Regions from separate parts of the Variovorax sp. GW821-FHT09A10 genome, predicted to be linked through region 2. Evidence: riboswitches for the same ligand, from Rfam matches in the RefSeq annotation. Region 2 holds a riboswitch; the other holds the start of a gene.

Region 1 (7,847 bases), on a different contig from region 2:
CCAGCTGCGCAGGCGTGAGGCCCGAGGCCAGCACCTTCTTCGTCAGCGCTGCGACGTCGCTGGCGTCGACCAGCGGATGGTCGACGGCCGGGATCGGGTCTTGCCAGATCAGCTCTTCGGCCGGCACCTCGGGCCCGAGGTAGCGGGCGCGCGGACCCATGTCGCGGTGCGTGAGCTTGAACCAGGCGCGCGCGAAGGCGTCGGCGAGCTGGTCGGGGTTGGCCAGGAAGCGGCGCGAGATCTTTTCGTAGGCCGGGTCCAGGCGCAGCGACAGGTCGGTCGTGAGCATGGTCGGCGCGTGGCGCTTGGAGGCGTCGTGCGCGTCGGGAATGGTGCCGGCACCGGCGCCGCCCTTGGCCACCCACTGGTGCGCGCCGGCGGGGCTCTTGGTCAGCTCCCATTCGTAGCCGAACAGGTTCTCGAAGAAGTTGTTGCTCCACTTCGTGGGCGTGGTGGTCCACGTCACTTCGAGGCCGCTGGTGATGGTGTCGCCGCCCTTGCCGGTGCCGAAGCTGTTCTTCCAGCCGAAGCCCTGGTCTTCGAGGCCGGCGGCTTCGGGTTCCTTGCCGACGTTCGAGGCCGGCCCTGCGCCGTGGGTCTTGCCGAAGGTGTGGCCGCCGGCGATGAGCGCCACGGTTTCCTCGTCGTCCATGGCCATGCGGGCGAAGGTGTCGCGGATGTCGTGGGCCGCGGCGATCGGGTCGGGGTTGCCGTCCGGGCCCTCGGGGTTCACGTAGATCAGGCCCATCTGCACGGCGCCCAGCGGGTTCTCGAGGTTGCGCGTGTGCGGCACCTTGCTGTCGTCGTCCTTCACGAGCACGCCGCGGTCTTTTTCGACGCCCGGCGAGCCTTGTGCGTAGCGCACGTCGCCGCCGAGCCAGGTCTTCTCGCGGCCCCAGTACACGTCCTGGTCGGGTTCCCACACGTCGGGGCGGCCACCGGCGAAGCCGAAGGTCTTGAAGCCCATGGTTTCGAGCGCGACGTTGCCGGTGAGGATCAACAGGTCGGCCCAGGAAATCTTCTGGCCGTACTTCTGCTTGATCGGCCACAGCAGGCGGCGCGCCTTGTCCAGGCTCACGTTGTCGGGCCAGCTGTTGAGCGGCGCGAAGCGCTGCTGCCCGCGGCCGGCGCCGCCGCGGCCGTCGCCGATGCGGTAGGTGCCGGCGCTGTGCCAGGCCATGCGGATGAAGAGCGGGCCGTAGTGGCCGAAGTCGGCCGGCCACCAGTCTTGCGAGTCGGTCATCAGCGCGGCGAGGTCTTTCTTCACCGCGGCGAGGTCCAGGCTCTGGAAGGCCTTGGCGTAGTCGAAACCGGTGCCCAGGGGATCGGATTTGGAGGAGTGCTGGTGCAGCAGGTCCAGGCGCAGCTGCTCGGGCCACCAGTCGCGGTTCGTGGTGCCGGCGCCGGTGGCCTGGCTGAACGGGCACTTCGCTTCGGTTTTCTCGTTGCTCATGGGGAGGCTCCTGTTGTTGGGGGGACGGGGGGACCGCTCAAATTCTGGATGAGAAAGGTGTCGATGCGAATAGAAGTGCTTTATGCCTACGATAGTTCGCGTCGCTTCCGTAGGGGTGTAGACGCAGGCCCGTAGAAGCCTGCGGGCTTCAAAGGTTGGGGGCCGTTCCTGCAAAATGGACCGATGCCCCACAGCGTCTCCCTCATCAATACGATTGCCGCCGGCCTGGGGTTGGCGCTGGTGTTCGGCTTTCTCGCGGCGCGGCTGCGATTGCCGGCGCTGGTGGGGTACCTGCTGGCGGGCGTGATCATCGGCCCGTTCACGCCCGGCTTCGTGGCCGACGCCGGCATTGCCGCGCAGCTGGCCGAGATCGGCGTGATGCTGCTGATGTTCGGCGTGGGCCTGCATTTTTCGCTGGCTGACCTGCTCGCGGTGCGCAAGATCGCGCTGCCCGGCGCCATCGCGCAGATCGTCGTCGCCACGCTGCTCGGCGGCGGCCTGGCCGTGTGGTGGGGCTGGAGCTGGGGCGCGGCGCTGGTGTTCGGGCTCGCGCTGTCGGTGGCGAGCACGGTGGTGCTGCTGCGCGCGCTCGAGAGCCTGGGCATCCTCGATTCCTTCACCGGCCGCATCGCCATCGGCTGGCTGGTGGTCGAAGACCTCGCGATGGTGCTGGTGCTCGTGCTGTTGCCGCCGCTGGCGGGCGCGCTGGGCGGCACCAATGCCGACACCCACGGCGCGCCGGTCTGGCAGACGCTGGGCCTCACGCTGCTGCAGGTTGGCGGTTTCGTGCTGCTGATGCTGGTGGTGGGGCGGCGCGTGTTCCCGTGGATTCTCTGGCAGGTCACGCGCACCGGTTCGCGCGAGCTGTTCACGCTGTGCGTGGTGGCGGCGGCCGTGAGCATCGCGTTCGCCTCGGCGGCGCTGTTCGGCGTGTCGTTCGCGCTGGGCGCCTTCTTCGCCGGCATGGTGATGCGCGAGTCGCAGTTCAGCCACCGCGCGGCGCAGGAATCGCTGCCGCTGCGCGACGCGTTCGCCGTGCTGTTCTTCGTGTCGGTCGGCATGCTGTTCGACCCGTCGGTGCTGCTGGAGCGCCCGCTGCAGGTGCTGGCCGTGGTGCTGGTCATCGTGCTGGGCAAGTCGCTCGCGGCCTGTGCGCTGGTGCTGGTGTTCCGCTACCCGCTGGCCACCGCGCTCACGGTGAGCGCGAGCCTGGCGCAGATCGGCGAGTTCTCGTTCATCCTGGCCGGGCTGGGCGTGTCGCTCGGCCTGCTGCCGGTGGAAGGGCAAAGCCTGGTGCTGGCGGGCGCGCTGATCTCCATCGCCACCAACCCGCTGTGGTTCAGCCTGATCGCGCCGCTGCAGAAATGGCTGCACGCGCATTCGAAGTTCGCACGCGAGCTGGACGCGCGCAGCGACCCGCTGGCCGAGCTGCCCATGACCACCGAGGCCAAGTACCTGTCGCGCCAGGTGGTGCTGGTCGGCTACGGCCGGGTGGGCCGGCGCATCGCCGCCGAACTCGAGACCAACGACATCCCTTACGTGGTGGCCGAGCAGAACCGCGAGCTGGTCGAGAAGCTGCGCGAGGCCGGCATCCCCGCCGTGTGGGGCGACGCGGCCGACCCGGCGGTGCTGATCCAGGCGCACGTGGCGCGCGCCCGCGTGCTCGTGGTGGCCACACCCGACGCCATGAACGTGCGCCAGATGATCGAAACCGCGCGTACGCTGAATCCCAGCATCCAGACCGTGGTGCGCAGCCACAACGAGCAGGAAGCCCGCCTGCTGGCCGCCGAAACCGATGCGAAGGTGTTTCTGGGCGAACAGGAACTCGCCCAGGCCATGGCCCGCGATGTGGTGCAGCGCGCCGCCGCGATGGCGGTGCCGGCCTGAAAGCCGGCTGCCTGCGCTCGTCGCGGGTCGCGCCGGTCGGGGGTCATCTCCCCGGCCACGGCATGCATCCGCGCTTTTCACTGATCTCTTTTTTCCCATCCCATGTCACTGAAAGCCCGATGGCATTCGTTGCTCGGCGCGGTGCGCGAGTCCCTGGTCTGCCTCGCGCTGGCCTTTCGCTCCAGCCTGCGTCCGGGCATCGTGCTGCGTTCCGCGGGCCTGTGCCTGCTGGTCTTCGCCGTGTGGAGCTGGGTGTTCTACCGTCACTTCCAGCCGATCGGAATGGCGGCCGGCGTGGTGTCGGTCTTCGTCGTGATGGGCGGTGCGGTGCTCGGCCTGCTGCCCGGCACGGGAGGCACCGGAGGGAGCGTCGCGGGCATGGCGGGCATCGCGCCTGCGCTGGCGATGCTGCTGGTCTATGCGGCGGTGCTCACGGCCGCGGTGCTGGTGGTGATGTACGCCGGTGTCATCGTCGCCACCATCCGCCTGGCGTTGCGCTGGGTGCTGCTGGGCTCGGTGCGCGCGCGCGTGCATGCGCGTTACCCGGCGCTGCTGGCGCAGCCACGGCCCGGGCCCTCGGGCTGGCTGGCCGGCGTGCGCGGGTGGCTGGGGCCGTGGCTGGGCGCGAGCCCTGGGGATGCTGCTGTGCCTGCTGGTGCCGGTGGTCAACGGCGTGTTGCTGTTCCTGCTGCTCGCCTACCTCAATGTGCGCTTTCTGCTGGGGCCCGCGCTGGCCGGCGTTGCGAACGGCGAGGAGCGCATGCGGGTCGTGCGCCGCCAGCGCGGTGCGATGGTGGTGTTCGGTGTGCTGATCCTGCTGCTGGCGCTGGTGCCGGTGGTGAATCTGCTGCTGCCGGCGTTGCTGGGCGCAGGCGCCTGCCACCTCGGCTACCGAGGGATGGAGGCAGAGCGCCGGGCTGACACCGGCGCTTCAGCCGGCGTTCAAAGGTCCTCGATCACCAGCGTGCGGTAGCGCTCGGCGATCGAGTAGGGCACGGTACGCACCAGTTCCATCACGCGCTCCGTGATGGCGCCGTCCTTGGTGCGGATCAAGAGGCCCGTGTGGCCTTCCTGGGCCAGCTCGATGAAGGCGCGCACCGTGGCGCCGTCGGTGCCGGCGGAGGGCAGGGGGCTGTGCGAGGCATGCACGGTCGGCGCGATTTCCGCCAGGACGGTTTCGGCCGGTATCAGGTAGACCTCGTCGCCGCTCACGATGCCTTTCTCGATCAGCCCGTGGCCGATGCGGCTGGCGTCTTCGATGCTCGGGAACATCACCAGGGAGAAGCCGGTCGGGTAGAACGCGCCGCCGAAACTGGCGCGCATGTTGGGTTCAAGCGTGAAATGTTTCATGCTGACTCCTTGTTCTGATACAGCTCCCCACCCCTAACATTAGGCCGCGCGGCGTCCATGCACTGTAGGAGAAGCCCTAGTACTGACAACCGCGCCAGCCCCCAGCCCGTTCAAAGGCGGGTTCATTCCCTGTTTCATTTCTGACCGTCATGCCTTCGCCCAGAGACATCGCACTCACCGTCCACGAACTGGAAGAAGGGGAGTTCTACTGGGTGCTGATGGAGGCTGTGGACGGCTCGCCCGGCGACATCACCCATGAGTACGCGCCGCTCGAAGCCGCCCACACGCCCTACGCCACCTATTCGAACGCGCTGGTGGCCGGCGTGGCGGTGCTGCGGCGGCTGTTCGGGCCCGACGGCAAGCCCGCCTGACGGGGCCCGCAGGGGCGTCGCCGCAGGGCGCTCCCTATAATCCCGGCGGTTGGAAACATTGGTTCACACCGGTGTCGTCCAACACCCCACGGTTCGAAGGTGCCCTGCACGACCAGTCACAGGATTGGCGGCGGGGTTAAACGGGAAGCAGGTGCGAGGCGTCGTTTTTTCGAACGACCCTTCCATTCCTGCGCTGCCCCCGCAACGGTCAGCGGACATCGACACCCTCAGGCCCCGGCGATCTTTCGCTGGGGCAGCCACTGCGCTTCGGCGTGGGAAGGCGAGGGCTTCGGCGCCGAGGTGCATGCATTGCACCCCGACGCACTCCGCGAGCCCGGATACCGGCCTTCGCAACCGCCTTCGGATGCTGCGGGAGTGCGTGTCCGGGCCTGCCGCTTTTCCCTCGCGCGAAACGGCACCGCCCCCAGTCTCTTCTCCCTCGGCGTCCTCGATCGGTCAGGAGCCTGCGGGGACGCGGGCCGGAGGAGAAATCGGATGAATCAGGCATCGCTGCCCTTGCGCGATCGCCCGGGCCCGCCCCTGCAACGGGCGCGCCTTTCGGGTCTTTCCGGCATTTCATTGGGGCTCGGCCTCGTATGCGGGCCAGCGCTCGCCCAGTCGGGCGACCCGGCCGGCCGCCCCAGCCTCACGCCCGTGCAGATCGAAGCCAGCCGCCACACGCCGCTGGCCCTGGACGAACCCACGCAGACCGGCAGCCGCCTGGGCCTCACGCCGCTCGAAACGCCCGCCAGCATCGAGGTGCTCACCGGCGACGCGATCCGCGCACGCGGCGACGTGTCGGTGGTCGAGGCCGCGAGCCGCGCCACTGGCATCACAGGTTCGCCCGCGCCGGGCAACGGCGGCTCGGCGCTGTCGGCACGTGGCTTCAACGGCCATGGCTCGGTGATGCAGCTGTACGACGGCACGCGCCTGTACGTGGGCGCGGGCACCGTCACCTTCCCGTTCGACACCTGGTCGACCGACCGCATCGAGGTGCTGCGCGGCGCCGCCTCGGTGATGTTCGGCGAAGGCGCCATCGGCGGCGCGATCAACGTGGTGCCCAAGAAGCCCACGCGCGGCCCGATCCAGAACGAAGCACTCGTGACCGTCGGCTCCGACGCCACGCGCCAGGTTGCCTTCGGCAGCGGCGGGGCGATCAACGACATGCTCTCGTACCGCTTCGACATCAGCCACCGCAAGACCGACGGCTTCATGCGGCGCGGCGAGGCCGAGAGCCTGGCCGTGGGCGGCGCCGTGCGGCTCGACGTATCGCCGCGGCTGCAGTTCACGCTCTCGCACGACGAGGGCCGCCAGACGCCGCAGCGCTACTTTGGCGTGCCGCTCGTCAACGGCCGCCTGAGCAGCCTGAACCGCGAACAGAACTACAACCTCGACGACGCCGAGGTCAAGTACCGCGACCGCTGGACCCGCCTCGATGCGCAGTGGACGCCCAACGACGCCGTCACCGTGCGCAACCAGCTCTATCGCCTGGACAGCAAGCGCCACTGGCGCGACAGCGAAACCTACACCTACAGCGCCACCACGAACCGCGTGACGCGCGGCGACTACCTGGAGATCGGCCACGACCAGGAGCAGATCGGCAACCGCACCGACGCCACCTTCAAGCACGCGCTGTTCGGCCTGAAGAACCAGGTGCTGGTGGGCTTCGACGCCAACCGCATCGACTTCCTGAATTCGAGCGACACGCCCTACGGCGGGCGCTCGGTGGTCGATGCCTTCGTGTTCAACCCCGGCTACTACGCTTCGCCCACGCCCTACCTGCCGCGCTACAAGACCAAGACCAGCACCTACGCCTTCTTCGCCGAAGACAAGCTGGCCTTCAACGAACACTGGTCGGTGGTCGGCAGCCTGCGCTGGGACCACGCGAAGATCGTGCGCACCGATCCGCAGAACCGCGCCCCGCGCCTGGACAAGACCTTCGAGTACGCCACCGGCCGCCTGGGCGTGGTCTACGCGCCCGACGCCGCGCAGTCGTTCTATGCGCAGGTGGCGCGCGCGGCCGATCCGCTCACCGGGCTCATCAGCACGTCCGCCACGCAGGTGCCGTTCGAGCTCAGCGTCGGCAAGCAGGTCGAGGTGGGCTACAAGCGCCAGCTGGCCGAAGGCCGCGGCGCCTGGAGCGTGGCGGCCTACCGCATCGAGAAGACCAAGCTGCTGTCGCGCGACGCGAACGACCCGACCGTCGTGCAGCAGATCGGCAAGCAGTCGTCCGAAGGCATCGAGGCCACGCTCGACCTGGCGCTGACCTCCACGCTGCGCCTCGAAGCCAACGCCGCACGGCTGCGCGCGCGCTACGACGACTTCAATGAAGCGGTCGGCAAGTCGCTGGTCTCGCGCGCGGGCAACACGCCGGCGGGCGTGCCCCAGGTGGCGGCCAACCTGTGGCTGCACTGGCGCTTCCTGCCGCAATGGGAGGCCGAGTTCGGCGTGCGCCACGTCGGCGCGCGGCAGGTCGACGCGGCCAACACGCGCCGCATCGGCTCCTACACCGTGGCCGACGCGGGCGTGAGCTGGCAGGCGAACCCGTCGCTCAAGCTCGCGCTGCGCGCCTTCAACCTGGCCGACCGCAAGTACCCGGTCTCGTTCTCGAACGGCGGCAACCAGTGGCTGCTGGGCCGGCCGCGCTCGTTCGAGCTGTCGGCGTTCGTGACCTTCTGAACGCGCACGGCCCATGAGTACCCCCTGGCAACGCACATGGCCCCCGCTGCGGCGGGCGCTGTACTGGACGCACCGATGGCTGGGCATCGGCGGCTGCCTGCTGTTCG
Region 2 (7,847 bases):
GCGGGTGATCTTCAGGAGCGCGGCGCAGGCCCGGCCCTGCATGGCCGGGCCGCGCGACTGCACACCGAAATAGCCCATCACGACCTGGGTCGTCGCCGCGGGCGCGCGCGCCGACCAGCCGGGGTAGGGCGGGGTGTGGTCGTCTGCCACGCGGCGTTCGTGGGTGCGGGGGCAGCGCAGGTGCTCGGGGATGGCCGATTCCATGGTGCGGCTCCGTGGTCGGCTCAGGCCACGACCGGCTCGGGCACGCTGCCCTCGGGCTCCGGCGTGAGCTGCACCACTACGGGCGTGCGCCGCGTCTTGTTCAGCAGCAGCTGCGTGACGTCGGGCCGCGAATAGTGACCGCTCGGATCGGCCGCCGCCTTGGCGAGCGCGATCATGCCGAGGTCGATGTCGGCGATCACCAGGCCTTCGGCGTCTTCGGCCAGCGGCGTGCCCAGTGGCGTGCCCAGTGGCGAACCGTCCGGGCCGTAGATGCGCGCATGCCCGCCGCCGACGCCCAGCATCTGCCGCTTGCCGTCGTCGGTGCACATCAGCTCGCTCATGGCCTTCGACACCGTGGCGCAGGGCGCGATGACGAAGCAGCCGCCCTCGACCGCATACACCTGGCTCGCGGCGTTGTTGACTTCGTGGCCCAGCGCGTAGGCCGCGCCGCGGTAGAGCGAAAAGCTCGGCCATGCACCGCAGTGGATCTGCTCGTTCTGCGCGTACATCGCGTACTTGCTCAGCGGCTGCAGGTGCTCCCAGCAGCACAGCGAGCCGATGTTGCCCAGCGGCGTCTGGACCACGTGCAGGTCGGCGCCGTCGCCTTCGCCGAACACGGTGCGTTCCACGTGCGTGGGCTTGAGCTTGCGACGCGTCTGCACGGTGCGGCCCTGGTCGTCGATCAGCGCCTGCGCGATGTACAGGCTGCCCGCCGCTTTCTCGCTGTAGCCGAGCGAGAGCCAGATCTTGTGCTGGCGCGCCGCCGCCTGCAGGCGTTCGAACTCGGGCGAGCCGATGACCAGCGAGTTGTCGTGGTAGCGCTGCACGAACTGCATGCCCCAGGCCGGCGAATCGAGCCAGACCCACCACGGGTAGCCCGGCACCCAGGTCTCGGGAAAGGCGATGAGCTGCACGCCCTGTTTCGCGGCCTGCGCCATCAGGTCGATGGTCTTGTCGATGGTGGCGTCGAGGTCGAGGAAAACAGGCGCGGCCTGCACGGCGGCGACGCGGAGCTTGGGGTGGACGGTGGTCGGCATGGGGTGTTCTCCAGGGGGCAATGAACGTAACGAAATCCCCACTGTGCGCACCGGGTTTGCGCGGTGGCATGCGGGTTGCATGAAGCGTAAATTCGCGCCGCCGGAACGCCTTGACCCGGATTGGCGGCGTTCTTGTTCCAGCGTTGCATGTGCCTTGCGAAGGCCTTCCGAGGACCCCGATGACCCCCTTGCTCAGCACCGATGCCGTCCCGGGCGACCAACGGCTCGCGTACTGGACCGACATGATCTGCAACGTCTACGTGCAGCTCGAATGCGACGCGGTGCGCACCGGCGACGGCGGCGACTTCGAGGGCAGCATCCGCCAGCACGCGCTGCCCGGCCTCGGCATGTCGGTCGTGACCTCGCGGGCACAGAAGGTGATGCGCACGCCGGGCCACATCGCCGCGTCGAGCGACGACTGTTTTCTCGTGAGCATCCAGGCGCGCGGGCAGGGCGTGGTGCGCCAGGACGGGCGCGACGCCGTGCTCAGCGCCGGCGACTTCGCGCTGTACGACAGCACGCGGCCCTACCAGCTGCTGTTTGATCAGCCCTTCGAGCAGATCGTGCTCAAGCTGCCCGGTGAGCGGTTGCGCAGCGAACTGCGCGACACCGAAGCGCTCACAGCCACCACGGTGTCAGGGCGCGAGGGCGCGGGGCACCTGCTGCTGGGCATGATCCGCACGCTGCGCGAGGACTTCGACGCGCTGCAGCCGGCCTCGGCGCTGGCGGTGGCCCATGGCGTGCAGAACATCCTCGTGGCCGGCCTGCAGACGCTGCCTGCGGCGCACGCACCGGCGCTCAGCAAGCTCACGGCGTACCACCTGGGGCGCGTGAAGCAGCGCATCGACGAGCAGCTGGCCGACCCGACGCTGTCGGTGGGCACGCTGGCGGCGCAGCTGGGCATGTCGGTGAGCCACATCCACCGCGTGTTCAAGAGCGAGCCGCTGACGCCCTCGCAGTACATCTGGGAGCGTCGGCTCGACGCGTGCAGCCGCGACCTGCTGGAGCCGCGCCTGGCAGGGCGGCCCGTGGGAGAGATCGCGTACGGGAGGGGGTTCAACGACGCGGCGCATTTCAGCCGCGCGTTTCGCGAGCGCTTCGGATGTTCGCCGCGCGAATGGCGGCGGCAGCGCTCGCCGCAATGACCGCGGCCACGGCGCATCGGCCGTCGCCGGGGCGGTCGGGTCTTCTTACTGGACCAGCAGCACCGAGATGTCGGTCTCGGCCACGACCTTGGTCGCGACCGAACCCATCAGCGCGCGGCCCAGGATGCCGTGGCCGTGCGTGCCCAGCACGATCAGCTCGGCCTTCGATTCGGTGGCCGACTTGAGGATTTCCTCGGCCGCGTGGCCGTGGCGCGCGTCGGCCTTGAAGTTGGTCACGCCCTTGTCGGCGAACCAGGCCTTCACCGGGTCGAGCACCTTGGCGTTTTCCTCGGCGTAGTAATCGGCGACGATTTCCTTGCTGAGGTGTCGCGCCACGTGGCCGGAGATGCCAGTGCAGACATTGACCACCACCAGCTCATGGCCGTCCACGAACATGGCGCGGTTGGTCAGCAGGTAATTGAGGGCCTTTTGCGTGTAGGCGCTGCCGTCGACTGCGATGAGGATTTTCATGGCTTTCCTTGTACGACTGTGAAGAACTGCCACATAGGATGGCACAGGAAAGCCAGCGAGTGTTTGATATGCCTCAGCCCCGCAGGCCCTTCCAGAGCATGTAGGCGGCCAGCAGGTACAGGATGCTCGCGAACACGCGCTTGAGCTTTTTCACCGGCAGGCTGTGCGCGGCCCTGGCGCCCAGCGGCGCGGTGAACACGCTGCAGGCCGCGATCACCACGAGCGCGGGCAGCCAGATGTAGCCGAAGGCGCCGGCCGGCAGGCCCTGCACCGACTGGCCGCTGAGCACATAGCCCAGCACGTTGGCCACCGCAATGGGAAAGCCCAGCGCCGCGCTGGTCGCCACCGCGTTGTGGATGGCCACGTTGCACCAGGTCATGAACGGCACGCTGATGAAGCCGCCGCCTGCGCCCACCAGGCCCGAGATGAAGCCGATGGTGCCGCCCGCCGCGAGCTGGCCGCCGGTGCCCGGCATCTGGCGCGTGGGCTTGGGCTTCTTGTCGAGGAACATCTGCGTGGCCGAGAAGCCCACGAACAGCGCGAAGAAGATGGCCAGCGCCGTGCCCTTGAGCAGTGCGAACACGCCCAGGCTGCCCGCGAGGCTGCCGATGACGATGCCAGGGGCCAGGCGCTGCACGATGTCCCAGCGCACCGCGCCGCGCTTGTGGTGCGCGCGCACGCTCGATACCGACGTGAAGATGATCGTCGCCATCGAGGTCGCGATCGCCATCTTCACCGCCAGGTCGGCCGGCACGCCGCGCTGGCCCATGATGATCGTGATGAACGGCACCATCAGCATGCCGCCGCCGATGCCCAGCAGGCCTGCGAGGAAACCGGTGCCCAGGCCGAGCGCGGCGAGTTCGGCGATCAACAAGGGGTCGAGCAGGGCGGCAAGGTTCACGGGTGAGGGCTCTTCAAAAAGCAACGGCCCCGTGCGGTGAAGCAGGGGGCCGTGGCGGAAAAAGGTGTCTGCAGATGGTGTGCCGGACCCGCATCCTGAACCAGGGTTCAGGTGGGCGAGGGCAGCAGGACTTCGGGTTCATCTGACGCGAGATGATCACGCCCGTCAAGCGATGTACCAAGCCCGGCTCCGGAGAGCATTGGAACAAGGAAATATTAAGCCCGACACGTCTGCAGACAAAACGGATTTTACGCCCCGGATGTGCCGGGCCGCGTGCCTTCAGAGCAAATGTCCATCGCCCGCCAGAGCCTGATCGAGTCTTTGAATGAGCTGGGCGGCCTGCGGGTCGGTGTCACCGGAGGTTTCGTCGGTGCTCGTTGCAGGTGCAACGGCAGGGGCCGGTGCGGCGGCAGCAGCGGCAGAACTGGCCTGTTGGGCCGCGAGATCGAAAGCCAGGTTCAGCGAGGCGAGCACGGCGATGCGGTCGCGGGCCTTCACCTTGCCTGCGTCGCGGATCTTGCACATGGCCGCGTCCACGCGGTCGACGGCCTCACGCAGTTGCGCTTCGCCGCCGTCGGGACAGCCGAGCAAGTAGCTCTGGCCCATGATCTGTACTTCAATCTGCTTCATGCGTGATGGGAATCTTCGGAAGGGGGTTCGGCCGGCAGCCGTTCGAGCAGGGCATCGAGGCGGGTGCGGGCCGCGGCGAGCCGCGACTTCAGGCCGTCGCGTTCACGCGTGAGCGCATCGACCTGTTCCTGCAGCAGCGCGTTGGTGCGCTGCACCTCTTCGTGACGCACGAGCAGGCGTTCCACACGCTCGGCGATCTGGTCGATGGGGCTGGAGGCGGGCATGGTTGGCGATTGTAGTTTCCCGGGAATTCGGAAGGTCTGGCGCACCGCGCGGGCGCGCGCCGGACGTGGCCGAGATTCTGGGGCCTGCGCCGCCGGTGATCAAACCGGGTGTGGCGTGGCCGCCCCGTGGGCCTAAAATCCTGCCCGTTGGTGCTCGCGGCGTGGTTCGCACGGCGCAGTTCAACGGGAAGCAGGAGTGGACGCCCCCCGGGGCCGATGCCGCCTGCGCTGCCCCCGCAACGGTCAAGCAGACGACGCCGCAACGCGTCACCCCTTTCCATCCAGCCACTGGGCGCCCTGAAACAGGTGCCTGGGAAGGCGGCAAAGGGTCGATCTGCCAGCCCGGATACCGGCCAACAAGGCGGCTGCCGCATCGGCAGCCATGACGCCCATGGCGCCGGCGGGGAAGCCGGCCAGGGCATAGAAGTTCGTTCGGTTCACCCCATGATTTCCTGTGTTTCCCTCTCCAGCGGCCGCGCCAGCGTGCGCCGCAACCGTCCCGCGTGCCTGCCGTTCACGCTCGCCCTGGCTTCGGCCTTCGGCGGCCTGGCCCTGGTGCCGCTGGCCGCGCAGGCGCAAGCCGCCGCAGCAGCATCTGCCACGCTCGACGAGACCGTCGTCACCGCCAACCGCACGCCGCAGGCGCTGTCGGACCTGGTGGGCGATGTCTCCATCATTGACCGCAAGACCATCGAGCGCAGCGGCGCGACCGGCGTGGCCGACGTGTTGGCGCGCCTGCCCGGCATGGAAATCTCGCGCAGCGGCGGCGTGGGCAACGCCACCAGCGTGTTCATCCGCGGCGCCGAATCGCGCTTCACGGCGGTCTACCTCGATGGCGTGCGCATCGATTCGCAATCGACCGGCGGCGCCGGCTGGGAAGGCCTTCCGCTCGCGCAGATCGACCGCATCGAAGTGCTGCGCGGCCCGGCCGCCGCCGTGTACGGCTCGGACGCCGTGGGCGGCGTGATCCAGCTCTTCACCAAGCGCGGCGAGGAGGGCGTGTCGCCCTACGCCGGCATCGGCTTCGGCAGCCACGGCCTGCGCCGGATCGAAGGCGGTGTGAGCGGCAAGTCGGGCCTGCTCGACTATTCGTTCGGTGTCGCGCACGAGGAAAGCAAGGGCTTCAATATCCAGCCCATCGCCAAGCGCACGCCCTCCAAAGACGGCTTCACCAACCCCGACCGCGACGGCTACCGCAGCACCTCGGGCAACCTGAAGCTGGGTTTCCAGATCACGCCCGACCAGCGCATCGACGCCACCTTGCTCACCAGCAACACCGAAGCCGCCTACGACCCGTCGGTGAGCTTTCGCACCAAGCCGCCGATCACCTTCCGCGACGACGTGTCGACCAACGAACTGCGCACCGCCGGCCTGACCTGGTCGGCCAAGTGGAACGACATCTACAGCACCCGCCTGCAGGTGACCGATTCGCAGACCGTCTACAAGACCCAGCCCTCGTTCTATCGCACCGAAACCCGCCTGCGCGGCTACCTGTTCCAGAACGAATTCCGTTTCGGCGCGCACCTGGTGACCGCCACACTCGAGCGCCGCGAAGACGCGCTCGAGAACGCGCCGACCACCTCGGCCAAGCTGTTCTCGCGCGACCGCTCGCAGAACGCCGCCGCACTGGGCTACGGCTACGTGAAGGGCCCGCATTCGCTGCAGCTGCACGTGCGCCATGACGACGACAGCGAGTTCGGCGGCAAGACCACCGGCAGCGCCGCCTACGGCTACGCCATCACGCCGAGCCTGCGCGCCACCGTGTCGGCCGGCACCGCGTTCCGCGCACCCACGCTGTACCAGCGCTTCAGCGAGTACGGCCTGGCGAGCCTGCAGCCCGAATCGAGCCGCAACGTCGAACTGGGCCTGCAGTACACGGCCGGCGCCACGCAGGCCGGCATCGTGCTGTACCGCAACCGCGTGCAGAACCTGATCGTGTTCGACGGCAGCGCCAAGGGCTGCCAGTCGTCGTTCGGCTGCTACGCCAGCACGGCGCGTGCGCGCTACCAGGGCGTGACGCTCACGGGCGGCCACCGCATCGGCGACGTCACGCTGCGCGCCTCGCTCGACTACCAGGACCCGCGCGACCTCGCCACCGACCACCTGCTGGCACGCCGCGCCCGGGCTCACGGCACGCTGGGCGCCGACTGGCGCATCGCCGGCTGGACGTTGGGCGCCGAGCTCCAGAGCTCTGGCAAGCGCTACGACGACGCGGCCAACACCGTCAAGCTCGGCGGCTACACGCTGCTCAACCTGTCGGCCAGCACGCAGATCACGCGCGACCTGAACCTGGTGGCGCGCGTGGACAATGTGGGCGACAAGGACTACCAGTTCGCACGGCTCTACGCCACCGGGGGCCGCACCGCGTACGTCGGACTCAAGTGGACTCCGCAGTAAACACCCGCCGCTCCTCGCCCGGCGCAGCCGTCACCTGCGCCGCGGTGCTCGTGGCCGCGCCGGCCTCGGGGCAGGGCAAGACCACGGTCGCGGCCGCGCTCGCGCGGCTGCACGTGCGCCAGGGCCGCCGCGTGCGGGCCTTCAAGTGCGGGCCCGACTTCCTCGATCCGCACTGGCTCGCGCTGGCCACCGGCGCGCCGGTGCATTCGCTCGACCTGTGGATGACCGGCGAAGCCGACTGCCGCGCGCGCCTGCATGCCGCCGCGAGCGAGGCCGACCTGGTGATCGTCGAAGGCGTGATGGGCCTGTTCGACGGCACGCCCAGCGCGGCCGAGTTGGCCGAGCGCCTGGGCCTGCCCGTGCTGGCCGTGATCGACGCGCAAGCCATGACCGGTACCTTCGGCGCGCTGGCCTACGGCCTGCAGAACTTCCGCCCGGGCCTGCCCTGGGCCGGCGTGCTGGCCAACCGCGTGGCCAGCGAGCGCCACGCCGACATGCTGAAGGACGCATTGCGCGAGCCCGGCGACTGGCTCGGCGCCTTGCCGCGCAGCGCCGATTTCGCGCTGCCCGAACGCCATTTGGGGCTGGTCGGCGCCGCCGAACTCGGCGATGCGATGGAGCGGCTCGATGCCGCGGCCGACGTGCTCGCCGCCACGCCGCTGGGGCAGCGCGCGCCCGGGCAGCTGCCGCAGGTGCGCTTCGAGCCCGTACCGGCCGCGCCCGTCGCGCCGCTGCTGGCCGGACGCACCATCGCCATCGCGCGCGACACGGCGTTCTCGTTCATCTACCCGGCCAACCTCGAGGTGCTCGAGGCCCTCGGCGCGCGGCTCGCGTTCTT

What was found. A riboswitch is a leader RNA that binds a small molecule or an ion and turns the genes downstream of it on or off. The one in region 2 is predicted to bind cobalamin.
Region 1: linked by a shared signal. The riboswitch ahead of AC07Q9_RS14440 (TonB-dependent receptor) and the one ahead of AC07Q9_RS10815 (TonB-dependent receptor domain-containing protein) in region 2 are both predicted to bind cobalamin.

The regions. Positions count from the first base shown of each region.
Region 1 covers NZ_JBWKPT010000003.1:226,366-234,212, reverse strand. The annotation lists gene katG (catalase/peroxidase HPI) at 1-1,453, opposite strand, end outside; gene AC07Q9_RS14460 (cation:proton antiporter domain-containing protein) at 1,637-3,340, shown strand; gene AC07Q9_RS14455 (EI24 domain-containing protein) at 3,978-4,313, shown strand; gene AC07Q9_RS14450 (hypothetical protein) at 4,283-4,690, opposite strand; gene AC07Q9_RS14445 (hypothetical protein) at 4,840-5,061, shown strand; cobalamin riboswitch at 5,143-5,425, shown strand; gene AC07Q9_RS14440 (TonB-dependent receptor) at 5,557-7,740, shown strand; gene AC07Q9_RS14435 (PepSY domain-containing protein) at 7,754-7,847, shown strand, end outside.
Region 2 covers NZ_JBWKPT010000002.1:859,603-867,449, reverse strand. The annotation lists gene AC07Q9_RS10850 (phenylacetaldoxime dehydratase family protein) at 1-204, opposite strand, end outside; gene AC07Q9_RS10845 (carbon-nitrogen hydrolase family protein) at 225-1,241, opposite strand; gene AC07Q9_RS10840 (AraC-like ligand-binding domain-containing protein) at 1,421-2,386, shown strand; gene AC07Q9_RS10835 (universal stress protein) at 2,432-2,857, opposite strand; gene AC07Q9_RS10830 (sulfite exporter TauE/SafE family protein) at 2,931-3,758, opposite strand; gene AC07Q9_RS10825 (cell division protein ZapA) at 4,038-4,388, opposite strand; gene AC07Q9_RS10820 (hypothetical protein) at 4,385-4,612, opposite strand; cobalamin riboswitch at 4,744-4,984, shown strand; gene AC07Q9_RS10815 (TonB-dependent receptor domain-containing protein) at 5,057-7,009, shown strand; gene AC07Q9_RS10810 (cobyrinic acid a,c-diamide synthase CobB) at 6,994-7,847, shown strand, end outside.